3 regions of the Cupriavidus sp. 09_S30 genome follow, and region 3 is predicted to be linked to each of the others. Evidence: predicted binding sites of a transcription regulator. Region 3 holds the regulator's gene; each other region holds the start of a gene.

Region 1 (5,697 bases), 2.4 Mb from region 3:
TGATCGGTTCTCAGGCTTCCACGCCCGCGCACGGTGCCGCGCTCAGAACGGATGGAAGCCATCGAGGAATTGGGCCACCTGCTCGGACTGGCGCCGGTCGCGCGCGGCATCGCCCGCCTCCAGCACCACCGCCTGGTAGACGTGCCTGCCCGAGGCGACCAGGCGCGCGGTCAAGCGCCGCGGCGATTGGTCCTGCGGCGACACTGCCGCAACCTCCAGTTCCACGCCTTCCAGCGCCACCGGCGGCTGGGCCGCCGACATCACCTTGACCCGGCGGGCACGCGGCGCCTCGCCGGAATGCACGCCCAGATTGGCAAGCAGGCCCGCCTGCATGGCGGCGAGCGCCTCGCTGCGCTGGGCGGCGTCGTCGTCCGGCAAGGTCAGCACCCCCACGGCGAACAGCGTGTCGTCCACCCGCGCTGCCTCCATCGTCATCGGCAGGTGGCGGCCCGCGATGGCCACCTCGCGGGCGGCGACACTGGGCTTGCCCGGGTAGAGCGCGGCGTAGCCGCCTTCATTCGACAGTACCGTGCGCCAGTCGTAGCGCGGCGAACAGGCTGCAATGAAAAGCACCAGCGCGGCCAGCGGCAGGTAGGCGTTTCGGCGAGGGCGGGGCATCTTGGCAGGGTGGCGGAGTCGGGGTTGGGTGGATGGCCGCTGGCGCTACGCGGGGCGGCGCAAGCGGCTATTATCCGGGATTGCCTGCCATCGCGCGCAACCCGACCCAGGCCTGCCCATGCCAGCCGCTGCTCCAATTTCTCTCCGCGCCGCCCGCCCCTCGCTGCACTTGCGCCGGCGATCGGCGCTGCGCCGGTGGCTGGCCCCGCTGGCAAGCCTGGCGCTGGCTGCCTGCGCGGCAGTCACGTCCATGGCGGCCATGGCGGCCACCCCGCTGCCCGCCGCCACCGACCTGGGCGAGCACGGCCGGGAAGCCGGCCGACGCGGCCAGCCGCTGGTGCTGCTGCTGTCGCTGCCGGACTGCAGCTATTGCGAGGCCGTGCGGCGAAATTACCTGGGCCCGATGGCGGCCGCCGGCCAGATCACCGCGCGCGAGTTGGACATTGCCGCCGACACGCCGCTGCGTGGCGCCGACGGCAAGCAGACCACCGCGCGCGCCTGGGCCCGCGCGCGCGGGCAGGCATTCGCCCCCACGGTGCTGTTCCTCGACGCACGGGGGCACGACGCCGCGCCGCCCTTGCGCGGCATGCAGGCCGATTTCTACGGCGCCTACCTGGATCAGCGGCTGGACGAGGCACGTGCCGCGCTGGCCGCACCGCGGTAGCCGCGCCGAGGTAGCCGCGCCTTCCCGGCGCAGCCGGACAGTCCGCGCAGGTCCTGTGTCAGATTGCCGCAGGACCGCCCCCCTGCCGGCGCTCACCGGCAGTCGCGGGCGCAAGGCATTAGAATGTCTGTTGATCGAGGCCGGCGGCACCGCCCGCGCGCCCCGGCCCCCCACATTCCGATGTACCGCACGACCATGACGATGCCTGCCTCTCCTGCCGCCTCGCCCGCCGCGCGCAAGCGCTGGCCGCTGATTGCCACCCTGCTGGTGCTGGCCCTGCTGGGCTGGTTCGGCTACCGCGCCATCGCGCCCGCCAATACCGTGCCGGCGGCCACCTTCACGCTGCTGTCCGGCGAGAAAGTCAGCACCGCCGACCTCAAGGGCAAGGTCTACTTGATCAACTTCTGGGCCACCAGTTGCGCCACCTGCGTCAAGGAAATGCCCGACATGGTGCGGACCTACCAGCAGTTCAAGGACAAGGGCCTGGAATTCGTCGCCGTGGCGATGAGCTATGACCCACCGATGTACGTGATGAACTATGCGCAAACCCGCCAGCTCCCCTTCAAGGTAGCGATGGATTCCAACGGCACCGCCGCCAAGGCCTTCGGCGACGTGCAGCTGACCCCGACCACCTTCGTCGTCGACAAGGATGGCCGCATCCTGAAGCGCTATGTGGGCGAGCCCGAGTGGGATGCGCTGCACAAGCTGCTGGACGGCGCGCTGGCCAAGTCCGCCTGAGCGGCTCTCCGACCAGCCCACGCAAGCCGCCCACCCGGGCGGCTTTTTTGTTGCCGCGCCACGGCGCGGCGGCGTCGGCGCCGCATGCCGGGCGGATCCTGGCGGGCCGGCTTGCGCGCGCATGCTGTATGGATATACAGTTAGCGCCAGCCCGCCTTCACCATGCCCGTGTCTCCGGAACTCGACCTCCCAGCCGCCTCGTCCGCCACACCCGCCGCCGACGCGCGCCCCGCGCCGCCCGCCCACCTGGCGGGCCTGAACCCCGAACAACGCGCCGCGGCCGAGCACGATGGCGCGCGGCCGCTGCTGATCATCGCCGGCGCCGGCTCGGGCAAGACCAACACGCTGGCGCACCGCGTCGCCCACCTGGTGCTGTCCGGTGCCGATCCGCGCCGCATCCTGCTGCTGACCTTCTCGCGCCGCGCCGCCGCCGAGATGGGCCGGCGCGTGGAGCGCATCGTCGACCGCGCGGTAGGCGGCAGCGGTGCCGGCCGCGCGGCGCTGCAGTGGGCGGGCACCTTCCACGCCATCGGCGCGCGCCTGCTGCGCGAGTACGCCGAAACGCTCGGCCTCTCGCCGGCCTTCACCATCAGCGACCGCGGCGACGCCGCCGACCTGATGCACATGGTGCGCCACGACCTCGGCCTGTCCGAGCAGGGCACGCGCTTCCCGCGCAAGGAGACCTGCCTGGCCATCTACTCGCGCGTGGTCAACACGCAGGCGCCGCTGGACGAGGTGCTCAAGCGCCAGTTCCCGCGCTATGCGATGTGGGAAGACGCCTTGCGCAAGCTGTTCGCGGCCTACGTCGACGCCAAGCAGGAACAGCAGGTACTCGACTACGACGACCTGCTGCTCTACTGGGCGCAGGCGCTCGCCGAACCGGCGCTGGCGGCCGACATGGGCGCGCGCTTCGACCATGTGCTGGTCGACGAGTACCAGGACACCAACGCGCTGCAGGCCGCCGTCCTGCTGGCGCTCAAGCCGGACGGGCGCGGCCTGACCGTGGTCGGCGACGATGCGCAGTCGATCTACGCCTTCCGCGGCGCCACCGTGCGCAACATCCTCGACTTTCCCGACCGCTTCACCCCGCCCGCAGCGCGCGTCACGCTGGAGCGCAACTACCGCTCCACCCAGCCCATCCTGGCCGCGGCCAATGCCGTGATCGCCCAGGCCGCCGAGCGCTACAGCAAGGAACTGTGGTCGGAACGCGCCTCGGCCGAAAAGCCGGGCGTGGTGGTGGTGGCCGACGAGGCCGAGCAGGCCCGCTATGTGGTCGAGCAGGTGCTGGCGCGGCGCGAGGCAGGCCTGGCGCTGCTCTCGCAGGCAGTGCTGTTCCGCGCGGCCGACCACAGCGCCCAGCTGGAGATCGAGCTGACCCGGCGCAATATTCCCTTCGTGAAGTTCGGGGGGCTCAAGTTCCTGGAGTCGGGCCACGTCAAGGACGTGCTGGCCGTGCTGCGCTGGCTGCAGAATCCGCGCGACCGCATCGCCGGCTTTCGCGCGCTGCAGCTGCTGCCCGGCTTCGGCCCCAAGACCGCCGGGCGCGCGCTCGATGCCATCGCGATCGCCACCGAGCCGCTCTTCGCGCTGGAGTCCTTTGCGCCGCCGCCCGCTGCCGCGCCCGCCTGGGAAGACCTGCTGGCACTGGCGCGCGCGCTGCTGGCACCGGCCTCGGCCTGGCCCGCGGAGTTCGAACAGGTGGTGGCCTGGTACCAGCCCCACCTGGAACGCATGCACGATGATGCCGCCGCGCGCCAGGCCGACCTGCAGCAACTGGAGCGCATCGCCGCCACCTATGCCTCGCGCGAGCGCTTCCTGACCGAGCTGACGCTGGACCCGCCCGATGCCTCCAGCGACGAGTCCGGCGTGCCGCTGCGCGACGAGGACTACCTGATCCTGTCCACCATCCACTCTGCCAAGGGCCAGGAGTGGAAGGCGGTCTACCTGCTCAATGCGGTGGACGGCTGCCTGCCGTCGGACCTGGCCACCGGCACCACCGAAGAGATCGAGGAAGAACGCCGCCTGCTCTATGTGGCGATGACGCGGGCGCGCGACCACCTCGACGTGGTCGTGCCGCAGCGCTTCTACGTGCACCAGCAGCCCGGCTACGGCGACCGCCACGTGTATGCCTCGCGCACGCGCTTCCTGCCTAACCGCGTGATGGGCAACTTCCACAGCCACGCCTGGCCGCCGCCCCCGCCGGTGGAGGCGGCACCGGCGCGGGCGACCTTGCCGGCGGTGGACCTGGCGGCGCGGATGCGGAAGATGTGGCGTTGAGGGGGAGGGAGGCGCTTGTTGTCTCCCCTCTCCCGCTTGCGGGAGAGGGGCCGGGGGAGAGGGCGGGCGCTTGCGAAAGGCGACGTGCTGGACACAACCGGGGGCTTCGCCTTTGCCTCGGCGGGCTGGATAACACCGAGGGCTTCGATGTTTGTGGCGCCTTGCTGGACCACCCCTCACCCCAACCCTCTCCCCATGAGGGGAGAGGGAGCCAAGACACTATGCTTGACCGACGGTGTTGGCGCATCTTGTCGGCTTCGTCTTGGCCACGGCGTGTTGGACAACACCGACGGCTTCGATGTTTGTGGTGCCTTGCTAGACCACCCCTCACCCCGGCCCTCTCCCCATGAGGGGAGAGGGGGTCAAGACCTCGTGCTTGGCCAACCGTGTTGGCGCTTCTTGTCGGCTTCGTCTTTGCCTCGGCGTGCTGGATAACACCGACGGCTTCGATGTTTGTGGTGCCTTGCTAGACCACCCCTCACCCCAACCCTCTCCCCATGAGGGGAGAGGGAGCCAAGACACTATGCTTGACCGACGGTGTTGGCGCTTCTTGTCGGCTTCGTCTTTGCCTCGGCGTGCTGGACAACACCGACGGCTTCGATGTTTGTGGTGCCTTGCTAGACCACCCCTCGCCCCCGCTCTCTCCCCATGAGGAGAGAGGGAGCCAAGACCTCGTGCCTGGCGATCGGTTTTGGCGTCTCTACAACCCGTACCGCTTGATCTTCTCGTACAGCGTCGCCTTGCCCACCTGCAGCAGGTCGGCCGCCTGGCTGACGGCGCCGCCGGTGCGTGCGAGCGTGTCGGCAATCAGCGCGCGTTCGTAGTGTTCCATGCGTTCCTTCAACGGCGCGCCATCGTCGGCCGCGGCGGCGGCCGCGCCGCCTTCGGGCACGCCCAGCACCAGCCGGTCGGCGGCGTTGCGCAGCTCTCGCACATTGCCCGGCCAGGGCCGCTGCATCAGCGCCTGGCGCTGCGTCTCGGACAAGAGCGGGACGGGGCGCTGGTAGCGCACCGCGGCCACCAGCGTGAAATGCTCGAACAGCGGCACGATGTCCTCGCGCCGCTCGCGCAGCGGCGGCAGCGGGATGGTGACCACGTTGAGCCGGTAGTAGAGGTCCTGGCGGAAGGCGCCTTGTGCGACCAGCGCCTCCATGTCGCCCTTGGCCGCGGCCACGATGCGCACGTCGATCGGGATCGAGGCATTGGAGCCGAGCCGCTCCAGCGTGCCTTCCTGCAGCACGCGCAGCAGCTTGACCTGCAGCGCCAGCGGCATGCTCTCCACCTCGTCGAGGAAGAGCGTGCCGTGCGAGGCGTGCTCGAGCTTGCCGACGCGGCGCTTGCCCGCGCCGGTGAAGGCGCCGGCCTCGTGGCCGAACATCTCGCTCTCGAAGATGGCCTCG
Region 2 (5,697 bases), 680 kb from region 3:
GCAATCGTTTCGGCCAACTAACCTTCGGGCGACAGTACACGTCCCTCTTCTTGGGATTGGCTAATTTCATGCCTGCGGGCTACGCAGTTCAGTATGAACCGATCGCAGTCATAGCCGGTCCGAACTTCCGGGAGAACAATACAGTCCAGTACGCGGCCGCAGCAGGACCATTGACAGCGATTGCTCATTGGTCCTTCGGTGTTGGCTTATCTTTGCCTCCTACGAGTCCGTTTGCACAGCAAGTCATGGTCGGTGGCAATGGCGAGATGCCGGGGCGGTTCCGCGATGACACTGGGTATGGTGCAGCACTGATATATATGCCTGGCGCTTTCGGCTTCACTGTGGACTACGATCAGTACAACCCGTCGATCGCTCAGGGCAGTGGTACCAATAAGCGCGCAGCGGCCGCGGCCAGCTATACGTTCGATGGCAAGGCTAAGGTAATGGGTGGGTATCGTTGGGGGCAAAACAAGGATCAGAATGGCTTGACAGTCCTGCGCGATGACTACTACTGGTTGGGCGCAAATTACCAATTGACTCCAGTCGTCGAGCTGACGCTTGAGTATGACTACGAGAAAGTCCGGACCCTGAACGGCAATGCTGCCGTCGCGAATCCATGGCAACTGATTTTCATGACGAGATATAGCTTGGGCAAGAGGACGGATCTGTATCTGTCCACGGCTTATGCGCGGAACGCCGGATTGATGCTCGAATCAGCGGCGTCTGGCTTTGCGGCAAGCCTTTTTCTGAATAATAGTTACGCGCCAGGGGTCGGGCAGACGTCGATGGTCGGCGTTGCAGCAGGGATTCGCCATATCTTCTGATACGTCTCGACGCTGAGAGCCGAATGTTCCGACTTCCGGTGCCTGTCCGAGTCGCTTTTGACTTTTGTGATGAAGGGGCCATGGTGAAACCAGCGTGGCTATCCCTTACGCCTTCATCATGAGCCCGGGTGCAGGTGTGCGACGATATGCATCCGTTGTCAGTGCCCGAGCTCGATGATCGATAGATTGCGGGGCGTGCGGGCCGAAAGCGCATCGAGGGGGAGCGGCATACGATGCGATCCGTGGACGCGCGTGTATCCGAGGCATCCGTCCTCACGACGATTCTTCCGAATGTTCGAATGGGGAAGAAGAAGCCAGTGCATCGGGTTACGGACACACCGCCAGCGGTGGCCGCTCGGCCGTCGCGTAACGCCGGGCAGCGTCGGCTTCGACGCCGATTCCGCGCAGCACCGGCTCGGCGGTATCGCTGCCCGTCCCGCCAGGTCCGATGCCCTCCTAGCACCAAGAAGGTCGAAGCCTGTACGGCGCCCGCGATGAGGGCGATCGCCGAGGGCTCGGACGGCACTGATTCTGCGCAAGGCCGCCACGCACGTCACGCATGGTCGGGCCCGTCCACATGTCATGCAACGCCTGGTGGCTGATGGCAAAGGGGCAGAGGAAGCGCCTCCCAGTGGGGCTCGTCATGGGCGCGGATGCCGTTGGCCAGGCGCTGTGCGGGGTCAGTTACATTTGCGAAGCTCGCGACTACGCGCCCATGAATTTCTTCTGTCATCCGTGCAGCGACGCTCTCAAATAGCGCCTCGGGCGATGGGACGTTGTTATAGACCGTTTCGCGCGCGATGTTGGCCGCCTGCGCAAGCGCCTGCCTCTTACCCGTCTCGGCGAACAACTCAAATGCGGCCCGCTGGACGCGGGAATTGATCGTAAGAGTGGCTCCATGGCTGAAATCCTTCGTGTGAAGCCCTCAACTGAACACCATTGCTCAAATGGCATCAATTGGCCACTATGCGCCCGAGAATACGGCCGTCCATGGCTTTCCTGGTTGGAGAATCGATTTGTCTACGGCCGCCTCTTGCCGTACAGCTTTTCCTCCGGGCAGTGGAACACCTCCAGCGACCAAAAATTCGAGGCGGTAGCCAACTGCCGCGCACAGGTCATTCGCGTCACCGCCTACATGGCTAGCGAGCAAGCAGCTGAACTAGTGGACAGACTTGCGAACGGCGATGACATCAAGACGATCAGCCGCTCGCTTGGGCTCGCGCTGTCAGATTCGCTCGATAAACGTATCGGCGTCATGACGGTGGTGGTGGTGCTCCTGGGCTGGCGCGCCGGAATCATTGTCGGGACCATCGTGCCGCTGACCATCCTGAGCGGAAATATTCGCTATTTGTGTCACGACTTTTCACGAATTCTGTCGCCAGTCGCAGGAATTGTGTCACTCGACAACAGGGGCCTTGAAATCCGCCGCGTACTGTATATATTTACAGGTACTGTATGGATATACATGTGCGAGGCTGTCATGGAACACCTGGTCCGCGTGCAGAACGAGTACGACCGTCAAGTCCTGGCCTGGCTGCGCCAGCGCATCGGTGACGCCGCGCTGGCGGACGCAGCGCGGCGGCTGGCGGGCGAAGGCAAGCCCAAGCCCTATCTGTCCAGCATCTGCCGCGCGCTCTCCATCCGCCCGCCCTCCCGCGTGGCCATGCGCGCCGAGGCGCGCCGCGCGGACCGTGCCGTGGGCGACCGCTATCTGGCCCGCATCCGCCTGATCCTCAATAGCCACGAACGCCCGGCCCACTGAGTGCCAGCCGGGCGCTGCCATTCAGCCCGGCAGCGATTCCACCGCGCGCAGGGCCTGTTCGACGGCCGCCACCAGCGACGGACTGCCGGCACTGTCCGCCCCGGCGATGGCGACATTGCCAGCGCTGGCGCGCGCCGCGGCCAGCGCCGCTGCCGCGCCTGCGGCGTCATCGTCGATGTCCGAGGACCGGTAGCTGTAGCCATGCGACCAGCGGTTGACGGTAATGGCGCGGATCAGCCGCTCTGAGTCGGCACCGGCCGGCGCGAGCAGGCGGTCGAGCTGCGTGCGGATGCCGCGCTCCAGTTCGGCGAACGGCGTGCCCAGCAGCAGCGCCCGGCCCGCGCGGAAGCGCTCGCGTGCATGCATGCCGCTATCGGGCACGGTGGGCACATACAGCATGTGCAACACCACCGGGTCGTCGGCGCGCGCGCCCTCGCCGGCTTCCAGCCACAGGTCGCTGTAGGCCATGGTCGGCGCGTGGATGCGGCCGGCGCCCAGGGTCTCGAAGGCGCGCCAGTTGTCCAGCGCCACCTTGGTGTAGATCAGCGGCGCCTTCACCTCGTCGCGCAGCGCCTGCCGCTGGGCCTGCGGCAGGCCCGGCATCAGGAACGGCACCATCATGTTGTAGCCGGCCAGCACGACGTGGCGGGCCTCCACGCGGTGCAGGTTGCCGCGCCAGCCGTAGGTAACCCGCGCGATGTGCGGGCCGGGCTCGACGGCAACCGCCGTGCTGTTCAGGCGCAGCCGCACGCGGGCGCCGTCGCGGTCGAGCTGGGCGTAGTCGAAGCGGGCCTGCCCGCCTGCGCCGGCGGGCGTTGCCGACTGCCCCGCCCGATCCACGGCCGGGATCAGCATCTGCACCAGCCGCCGCGCGAGGGTGGCATTGCCATCGGCGAAGCGCAGCAACGAGGCCGGCGACTTGCCCAGGCGTGGATCGAGCGGGACGGGCGGCATGCCTGCGCCGGCCGGCAGCCCGATGGCGATGGCGTCCCATACCGAAATGCCGTCGGCGTCCAGCGCATAGCTGTCATTGCTGCGGCTGCGCAGGAAGCGCACGCCCGCCAGCCCCAGGCCGGCCTTGTCGCGCAGGAACACCGCATAGCGGGTGCGCCGCAGGTAGGCGGCGCGCGCCTGCGCGTCCATGCCCGCCAGGTAGTCCGTGTTGCCCTGGGCCAGCTTCGCCAGCGCCTCGCGTTCGGCGGCGGGCAGCGGAGCCGCGGCCAGGAAGCGGCGCACGGCCTCGGGCGACGGCGCGCGCCCGGCGCCCAGGGATCCACCGAGGGACTCCCCGAAGGGGTCGCCAGGGACGAGGCGGTCGGTGCCGAAATGCTCGCGGTCGAAGAAGACTGCCCGTCCGAGCCCGGGGGCGCCATGGGAGGGCGCGGCCGGCGAGCCGCGCTCCGCCAGCCCGATGCCGTCCAGCAGCGTGCGCAGCGGCGCGCTGTCCGCCGCCCCGGCCGGCATCTCGGCGCTGCCGCCGTAGGTGACGAGCTTGCGGCCACGCACGGTGAATTCATTGCGACGGGCGTGGCCGCCGAAGTCGTCGTGGTTGTCGAGGATGAGGATGCGCGCCTCGCGGCCGTAGCGGCGCTGGTAGAACCACGCCGCGGCCAGTCCGCTGATGCCGCTGCCTACCACCACCAGGTCGAACGCCTCGCGCGCCATCACGCTGGGATATTGCACGCCTTCGCGGGCCAGGCTGTGCGCCAGCGTGTAGCTGCCTGGCTGGTTGCCGCGCAGCCCGGTCAGCGCCGGTGGGTAGATGGCGCCGGCCGTCGCCTGTCCTGCCTCCGCCGCGCGCAGCCAGCCGGGGGTCAGGCTCGCGCCCACCGCGAGCGCGGCGCCGTTGAGGAAGTCTCTTCGTGTAATGGTCATGGATCGGCGCCCGGTTCAGCGACTGGCCTCGGCTTCCAGGCGGATGCCCATCGCCGCGCGGCGCGCCGCGACATCGCTGTCGCGCACGGCGGCGGCGCGGTTGCCCCAGCCGCCGCGCACGAAGCTCAAGACGTCCGCCAGTTCCTGGTCGTTCAGGGCCCAGCCGTAGCCGGGCATGTGATAGTCGGTCGCCGCGGTGTCGACAGCCGCAGTCACGGCGCCGCCCAGCAGCAGGTTGATCAGCGAGGCCGGATCGGGGTCAAGCACCGCGGGGTTGCCCGCCAGCGGCGGGAACACACGGGCAAAGCCCTTGCCGCCCGCGCCATGGCACGGCATGCAGTACTGCGCGTAGAGCCGCGCACCCACCGCGTCGAAGCGACCCAGCTGCAATTGCTGCGCCGTGGCTGCGTCGTAGCGGAACGCCGAGGCCTCGCCGCGCGCGGGCGCCAGGCTCTTCAGATAGGCCGCCACCGCGTCCAGGTCCTGCGGGGTCATGAATTGCGTGGAGGCGGCGATCACGCCCGACATCGGGCCGAAGGACGTCGCATGCACGTTGCGGCCGGTGCGCAGGTACTCCGCCACCTCGGCACGCGACCAGTTGCCCAGCCCGGTGAGCTTGTCGCCGCTGAGATTGCCGGCCGACCAGCCCTCCACATTGGCCCCCGAGAGGAAGAGCGGACTGCGCTCGTCGCTAGCCCTCTCGGCGAACAGCGCGCTGCGCGGCGTGTGGCAGGCGCCGCAGTGCCCCACGGCCTGCACGAGGTAGGCGCCGCGCCGCCATTGCGCATCGCCGCTAGGGTCGGCGCGTGACGGCGCACCAGCCGGCGCGTCGAGGAAGAACAGGTTCCACACGGATAGCAGCGGGCGCATGCCGAAAGGCCAGCGCATCTGCGGCTCCGGTTGGCGCTGGCGCACCGGCTTCACCTCGGCGCGCAGGTAGGCGTAGAGCGCGGCCACGTCCTCCGCCGTCATGCGCGCATAGGAGGGGTACGGCATGGCCGGGTAAAGCCGCTTGCCGCCGCGCGCCACGCCCTGGCGCAGCGCGCGGTCGAATTCCGCCAGCGTGTAGGCGCCGATGCCGCTGTCCGGCTCAGGCGTGATATTGGTCGAATGGATGGTGCCCACCGCGGTGCGGATCGGCACGCCGCCGGCGAACGCTGCGCCGCCCGGCGCGGTATGGCAGGCCGCGCAGTTGGCGATGCGGGCGAGGTAGCGGCCGCGCGCCACGGTATCCGC
Region 3 (5,697 bases):
GGCGGCCATCCACACCCGACTTCTGGGAGATCTGGATGGTCAGGCCGTTCAGCTTCTCGCCTTCGGCTTGCGCAGCAGCCAGCTTCTCGGCGGCGGCCTTCTCGAGGTCGGCGCGCTTGGCCTCGAATTCTTCGATGGCGGTTTGCGTAGCGCGGCGGGCCTTCTTGCTCGGGATCAGGAAGTTACGGGCATAACCGTCCTTCACGCGAACGATGTCACCCAGGTTGCCCAGGTTGACGACTTTTTCAAGCAGAATGACTTGCATCGTATATTTCTCCTTTACCTAGGGCCTGAACGATCAGCTCTTGTGCAGGTCGGTGTACGGCATCAGCGCGAGGAAACGCGCACGCTTGATGGCCGTATCGAGCTGACGCTGATAGTGCGCCTTGGTACCGGTCAGACGAGCCGGCGTGATCTTGCCGTTGTCGCCGATGAAGTCCTTCAGGGTGTCCAGATCCTTGTAGTCGATCTGTTCCACGCCAGCCACGGTGAAGCGGCAGAAGCGCTTGCGCTTGAACAGCGGGTTCTGCTGCTGGAAGCGCTTCTTGTTCTTGTTGTCACGTTTGATGAATGCCATGATTCAATCCTTTTCGAATGCTTTACATCCAGTGATGTGAAAGACGAGAGCCTTGCTGTTGCGGTGCCTGCGGGCCAGAAAGCCTTCGCAGTCGAGCAGCGTGCCGAGCGGCATGCGCTCCAGGCGCTGGCCGATCTGGCCGATGCCCATCGCCGCGATGGCGAACTCGACCTGCCGGGGCGTCTGCGCCTCGACCGTCTCGCCCGCGTGCTGCAGCATGCAGTTCACGACAGGCACGCCGGCCGGCGTATAGCGCAGGGCTTCGCGTTCGACTAGGGTCGCGGATAGCCGCAACTGATTCAACGCGCGCCTCCTTGCTGGTCACCACCCTGTCCTGCCACGATCAGCCACGCCGATCCAGCCGGACAGCACACTTGCACCGCACCGCCTATCAGGCGGCCGGGGTCTCGCTGCTTTGTTGCGCGGCCTTGCGGGCTTCTTCGCGCTGCACTTCCTTCATCATCGGCGAGGGAGCGGTCTCGGCCTTCTTGGTCTGGACGATCAGGTGACGCAGCACGGCATCGTTGAACTTGAACGCGTGCTCGAGCTCGGCCAGGGTTTCCTTGCCGCATTCGATGTTCAGGCAAACGTAGTGAGCCTTGGCCAGCTTCTGGATCATGTAGGCCAGTTGACGGCGGCCCCAGTCTTCCACGCGGTGAACCTGGCCGTTCTGCGACGTGACCAGCGTCTTGTAACGCTCGATCATGGCCGGCACTTGTTCGCTCTGGTCCGGATGGACGATAAAGACGATTTCGTAATGACGCATTGACGCTCCTTTTGGGATGAGCCACCCGGGCGTCACGTCCGGTGCGGCAAGGTTGGATAGCCTGCCATTATAGCCGGCCAGCAACAATTGCCGCAAGCACGGTCACGACTGCGCGAACAGCTGCTGCAGGCGCGCCGGCTCGGCGGCAAGCCCCGGCTCGGCGCCGAGCGCGAGCAGCAGCAGCACGCGTGCCTTGTAGGGATTCAGGTCGCCAGCCGAAACGAACAGGCCGGCAGCCGGGTTCGGGTGCGCCGGTATCGACACATGCCCCGCCCCGGTGCGCGAACTGCGCACCACGGCCACCCCGGCGCGCACCGCGTCGGCCAGTGCCTCCGCCAGTGCCTCGTGGATGGAGCCGTTACCGGATGCCGCCACCACCAAGCCATCGATGCCGGCCGTCACCAGCGCGTCCACCACCGCCCGCGAGGGCTCAGCGTAACTTGACACCACCTCGACGCTTGGCCAGCGCGCCGGCAGCACCCACGGCTGCGACACCAGGCGCAGCGGCGCGCGCGTGAAGCACACCAGCTCATCCTGCACGAAGCCCAGTGGCCCACCCGCCGGCGACGCGAAGGCATCGACAGCGGAAGTGTGCGTCTTGACCGCATCGCGCGCCGCATGGATCTGCTGGTTCAGCACGACCAGCACGCCCCTCCCCACCGAACCCGGATGCGCAGCCACCCTGACAGCATCGAGCAGATTAAGGGGACCATCTGCGGACAGCGAGGTAGACGGCCGCATTGCCGCCGTCAGCACCACAGGGATCGCCACGGCACAAGACAAGTGCAACAGCATGGCCGTCTCTTCCAGCGTGTCGGTGCCGTGCGTGATGACGATGCCCGCCACATCCGGCTGGGCCGCCCAGAAGGCTACGCGCGCCTGCAGCGCGGCCCACAGCCCGAAGCTCATGTCCTTGCTGTCGATCTGCGCCACCTGCTCGGCCTCCACGCGCGCCACCAACCGCAGCGCCGGCACCGCATCCACCAGCGCCGACACCGGCACCGTGGCGGCCTGGTAGTGCGCGCTGCTCGCCGCGCTCGCGGAAGAGCCGGCGATGGTGCCGCCGGTGGCGAGCACGATGATGCGAGGGAGCTTGGACATGGATGAGCCCGGGCTGACTGGTCGATCAAGATGCCGATTGTAACCGCCCGCCGCGCGCCGGCCAGTTGTCCAAGGCGGCAGCCCGGGGCGAGCCGCGCATCCGGGCATGCTGCGCAAATACCACTTGCACTTCGTCACATACTGTATAAAATCACAGCATACTGTTTAAACATACAGTACCCCTGACACAGCGACCGACGATCCCATGGCGACCCTGACCCCGCGGCAACAACAGATCTTCGACCTGATCCGCAATACCATCCGGCACACGGGCTTTCCGCCCACGCGTGCCGAAATTGCGGCCGAGTTCGGCTTCTCCTCGCCGAACGCCGCCGAGGAGCACCTGCGGGCGCTGGCGCGCAAGGGCGTGATCGAGTTGACCCCCGGAGCCTCGCGCGGCATCCGGCTCAAGGTTTCGCGCAGCGACTCCGAACCGCCTGACCAGTTCTCGCTGCCGATGGCCGGCGTGATGCAACTGACATTGCCGCTGGTCGGCCGGGTGGCCGCCGGCAGCCCCATCCTTGCTGCCGAACACATCGACCGCCAATACCAGGTCGACGCCTCGGTCTTCGAGGAGCAGCCCGACTACCTGCTGCGCGTGCGCGGTCTCAGCATGCGCGACGCCGGCATCCTCGACGGCGACCTGCTCGCAGTCAAGCGCGCCAGCGAGGCCAGCAACGGCAAGATCGTGGTGGCGCGACTGGGCGAGGATGTCACGGTCAAGCGCTTCAAGCGACGGGGCGACACCATCGAACTGATCGCCGAGAACCCGGATTACCCGAGCATCGTCGTCAAGCCTGGACAGGAAGAGTTCTCGCTGGAAGGCATTGCCGTGGGGCTGATCCGCCCGGCCGGCTTCTAGCCAACCGCTTCCTTTCGCCGCCGCCAGGTCTGCAGCACGGCGGCACTTGCCTCACCGTTCCGACGGCGCCCGCCAAGCCGGCGCCATCCCTCGACTATTGTCAATCGATAGGTGCAAGCATGCCGCAAGCCAATCAGGTCTCCACCCGCCGCCCCGTCAAGCCAGTCCCCTTTCGTCAGTGCAAAGGCGTGCGCATCTATCAAGGCGCGCAGCGCCGGACCATGGTCGGCAGCATGGCCGCGATCTGTCGCATGCTGGAATTATCAGAACCGGGCAAACTGCCCGCTTGAACGCAGGCCACTGGCGACAAACATGCCGGCGCGCGCCGCGTGACGGCCAGTTTCTGCGTCGCAGCGCTGCGACCGGGCGAGCCGTTGAAAGACCTGCTGAGCCCCACGGATACCCTGCCCTGTGCCGCCAAGCGCGAGGGCAGGAACTGCGTGACCTGGGTAAGCGTCAAGCGGGACCTGCCGCAATACCAGATCAAGCAGCGGCTGCACGTGACCTGACGCGCCTCTTCCCTCGGCACTGGCGCGCCGGGCCACCGCCAGGACGGCAAATCTCAGCCGCCAGCCTCATGTTCACCGGCCAGCCGCCCATGCGCAGCGCCCCAAGACTCCGGATGGTCGAGCGGCGCAGCATGGCCGTTCCCCTCGATCGCGCCCTCGACGGCATGCTTGGCGGCTAAGCGGGCCTGCACAGCTTCCATGATCGCGCACACGGCGGGCTCCGTGCCCGCCGGCGCGGCTACGCCGGTGGCGGCCTTGGCTTTCGCGCCAAGCGGGTAGAAGACGAACGCCGCGCCGGCCGGCACGCCGGCCTCCTTCGCGAGTCGTCGGTTGAGCTTGCGCAGGTATTGCTTCTTCGTGATCGTGATCTTCGCCATTGGCATCTCCTTGTTTTCCGGGAATGCTAGCACGGCGGCGAGGTCGGCCCCGCCGGCCGGGGGAATGGGCCTCATCCGAGGGACGCCACGCGTGGGCTGCGGCTTTCGCGCGACTCGCCACAACGAGCCCAACGTGGGCTGGCGCTTCGCACTGGACAACATATACCCCGGCGCCAGAATCGATCTGGGCGACGAGGGGGACAGAATGGATGGTCGACGACCCCTGGCGGGGGATTCGAATGCGCTGCAATCACGCCCACACATGACTGGCAGGCGCATGCAGGCATGATCTTGTGGTGCTCGGCTGGCCGGCATCCCACCCGACCTTCTCATCTGAAGCGGAAGGCGTTGAGCTACTGGCCGCAAGCTTTAAGAACCGGCGCGAAGGACTGTGTGATCGGCTACGTCAACTCAGTACTGATCATGCCGATCACCGCGATCATGATCCCCGCCATAGTCTCGGTGATCACCCCGGTCGCGATCCCCATGATCCCCGTGATCCCCGCGGTCCCTATCGTAGTAAGCATGATCGCCATGATGCTCGTCCCCATAGGGGGCTACGACGCAACCGCTCAAGAACGCGGCGGAGGCAGCAAGCATCACAAGAATGAACTTCATAGATCTCTCCGTCTCGCCAATGGCCTGTTTCCAGCATACGCACTGGCTTGTACGCCGGGTGTAAGCAATCGTTTCGCAGAAGAGAGAAGAGAGGTGCGCGCCGACCATGCGACGACGCACAAATCCAAGCAAGGAAGCCCGCCGGATCTACATGCGAATCTGGTCGTGACGGCGCGTGTCTACGACCAGGGCAAGGTCGTTAAGCGGAAGGTCTCTGAGGAGAGTATTCCCACCGTGGGAGTATGGTGGGGCTCGGGCACCGCATGGATGCCCAGAAAGCAAAACAGCCACTTTCTCAAGTGGCTGCTCTACAAGGCAATTCTGTGGGGTGGCTGATGGGACTCGAACCCACGACGACAGGAATCACAATCCTGGACTCTACCAACTGAGCTACAGCCACCGTCGACCGCCGATCTGTTTTACTGCGCGATCAGCGAAAACCAAGATTATACGGAGAAGTTTCCGTCATGGCTAGTACTCACCACAAAAAATTTCACCTGCCACGACGAGCGCTCAAACGGGCTGCGCACGGAGCCGCGCAAAGCAGCTCAACGCCGGCTCAGATCCCACTTCGACTCCAGCAGGACGGCCTCCTTGATGGCTGCCACGGTGTCGGCCTCGCTGTCGAACAAGCCCAGCAACCGGCGCGACCTGCCATTCAGCACGTCGGCCTGCAAGGCCTTGCAGGCTTCGCTGTCCGTGCCGACGCGCCAGCAATAGCGCGCCGTCCACTTCCCATCCTGCAGACACTCCGCCACCCACACGACGCGGAAGCCTTCGAATTCCACGCCAAACGGTTCTTCCACTGCACTGCCCTCCTAGATCGCTCCCCCGGGGTACGGCGCGCCTGCCATCGGCCGCGCTCTGTCCACTGTCGATCGCTGCTG

The links. The regulator LexA, encoded in region 3, represses DNA repair genes until DNA is damaged. The targets are predictions, from matches to a motif close to ACTGTATNNNNATACAGT.
Region 1: a site for LexA is predicted at 2,144-2,161, ahead of AC1Z3O_RS16465 (ATP-dependent helicase). Genes of this name have one in related genera too.
Region 2: a site for LexA is predicted at 2,256-2,273, ahead of AC1Z3O_RS08830 (CppA family protein). Genes of this name have one in related genera too.

What each region holds. Positions count from the first base shown of each region.
Region 1 is NZ_JBXOWI010000001.1:3,511,353-3,517,049, forward strand. It holds gene AC1Z3O_RS16450 (hypothetical protein) at 43-618, opposite strand; gene AC1Z3O_RS16455 (thioredoxin domain-containing protein) at 737-1,282, shown strand; gene AC1Z3O_RS16460 (TlpA disulfide reductase family protein) at 1,478-2,020, shown strand; gene AC1Z3O_RS16465 (ATP-dependent helicase) at 2,183-4,297, shown strand; gene AC1Z3O_RS16470 (sigma-54-dependent transcriptional regulator) at 4,998-5,697, opposite strand, start outside.
Region 2 is NZ_JBXOWI010000001.1:1,833,509-1,839,205, reverse strand. It holds gene AC1Z3O_RS08840 (porin) at 1-824, shown strand, start outside; gene AC1Z3O_RS08835 (TetR/AcrR family transcriptional regulator) at 1,405-1,674, opposite strand; gene AC1Z3O_RS08830 (CppA family protein) at 2,305-2,586, shown strand; gene AC1Z3O_RS08825 (NAD(P)-binding protein) at 2,608-4,461, opposite strand; gene AC1Z3O_RS08820 (cytochrome c) at 4,477-5,697, opposite strand, start outside.
Region 3 is NZ_JBXOWI010000001.1:1,155,016-1,160,712, reverse strand. It holds gene rplI (50S ribosomal protein L9) at 1-265, opposite strand, end outside; gene rpsR (30S ribosomal protein S18) at 299-577, opposite strand; gene priB (primosomal replication protein N) at 581-880, opposite strand; gene rpsF (30S ribosomal protein S6) at 969-1,343, opposite strand; gene AC1Z3O_RS05425 (asparaginase) at 1,446-2,444, opposite strand; gene lexA (transcriptional repressor LexA) at 2,650-3,306, shown strand; gene AC1Z3O_RS05415 (hypothetical protein) at 3,426-3,596, shown strand; gene AC1Z3O_RS05410 (hypothetical protein) at 3,681-3,815, shown strand; gene AC1Z3O_RS05405 (hypothetical protein) at 3,869-4,192, opposite strand; gene AC1Z3O_RS05400 (hypothetical protein) at 4,586-5,146, shown strand; tRNA gene AC1Z3O_RS05395 (tRNA-His) at 5,135-5,210, opposite strand; gene AC1Z3O_RS05390 (hypothetical protein) at 5,359-5,616, opposite strand.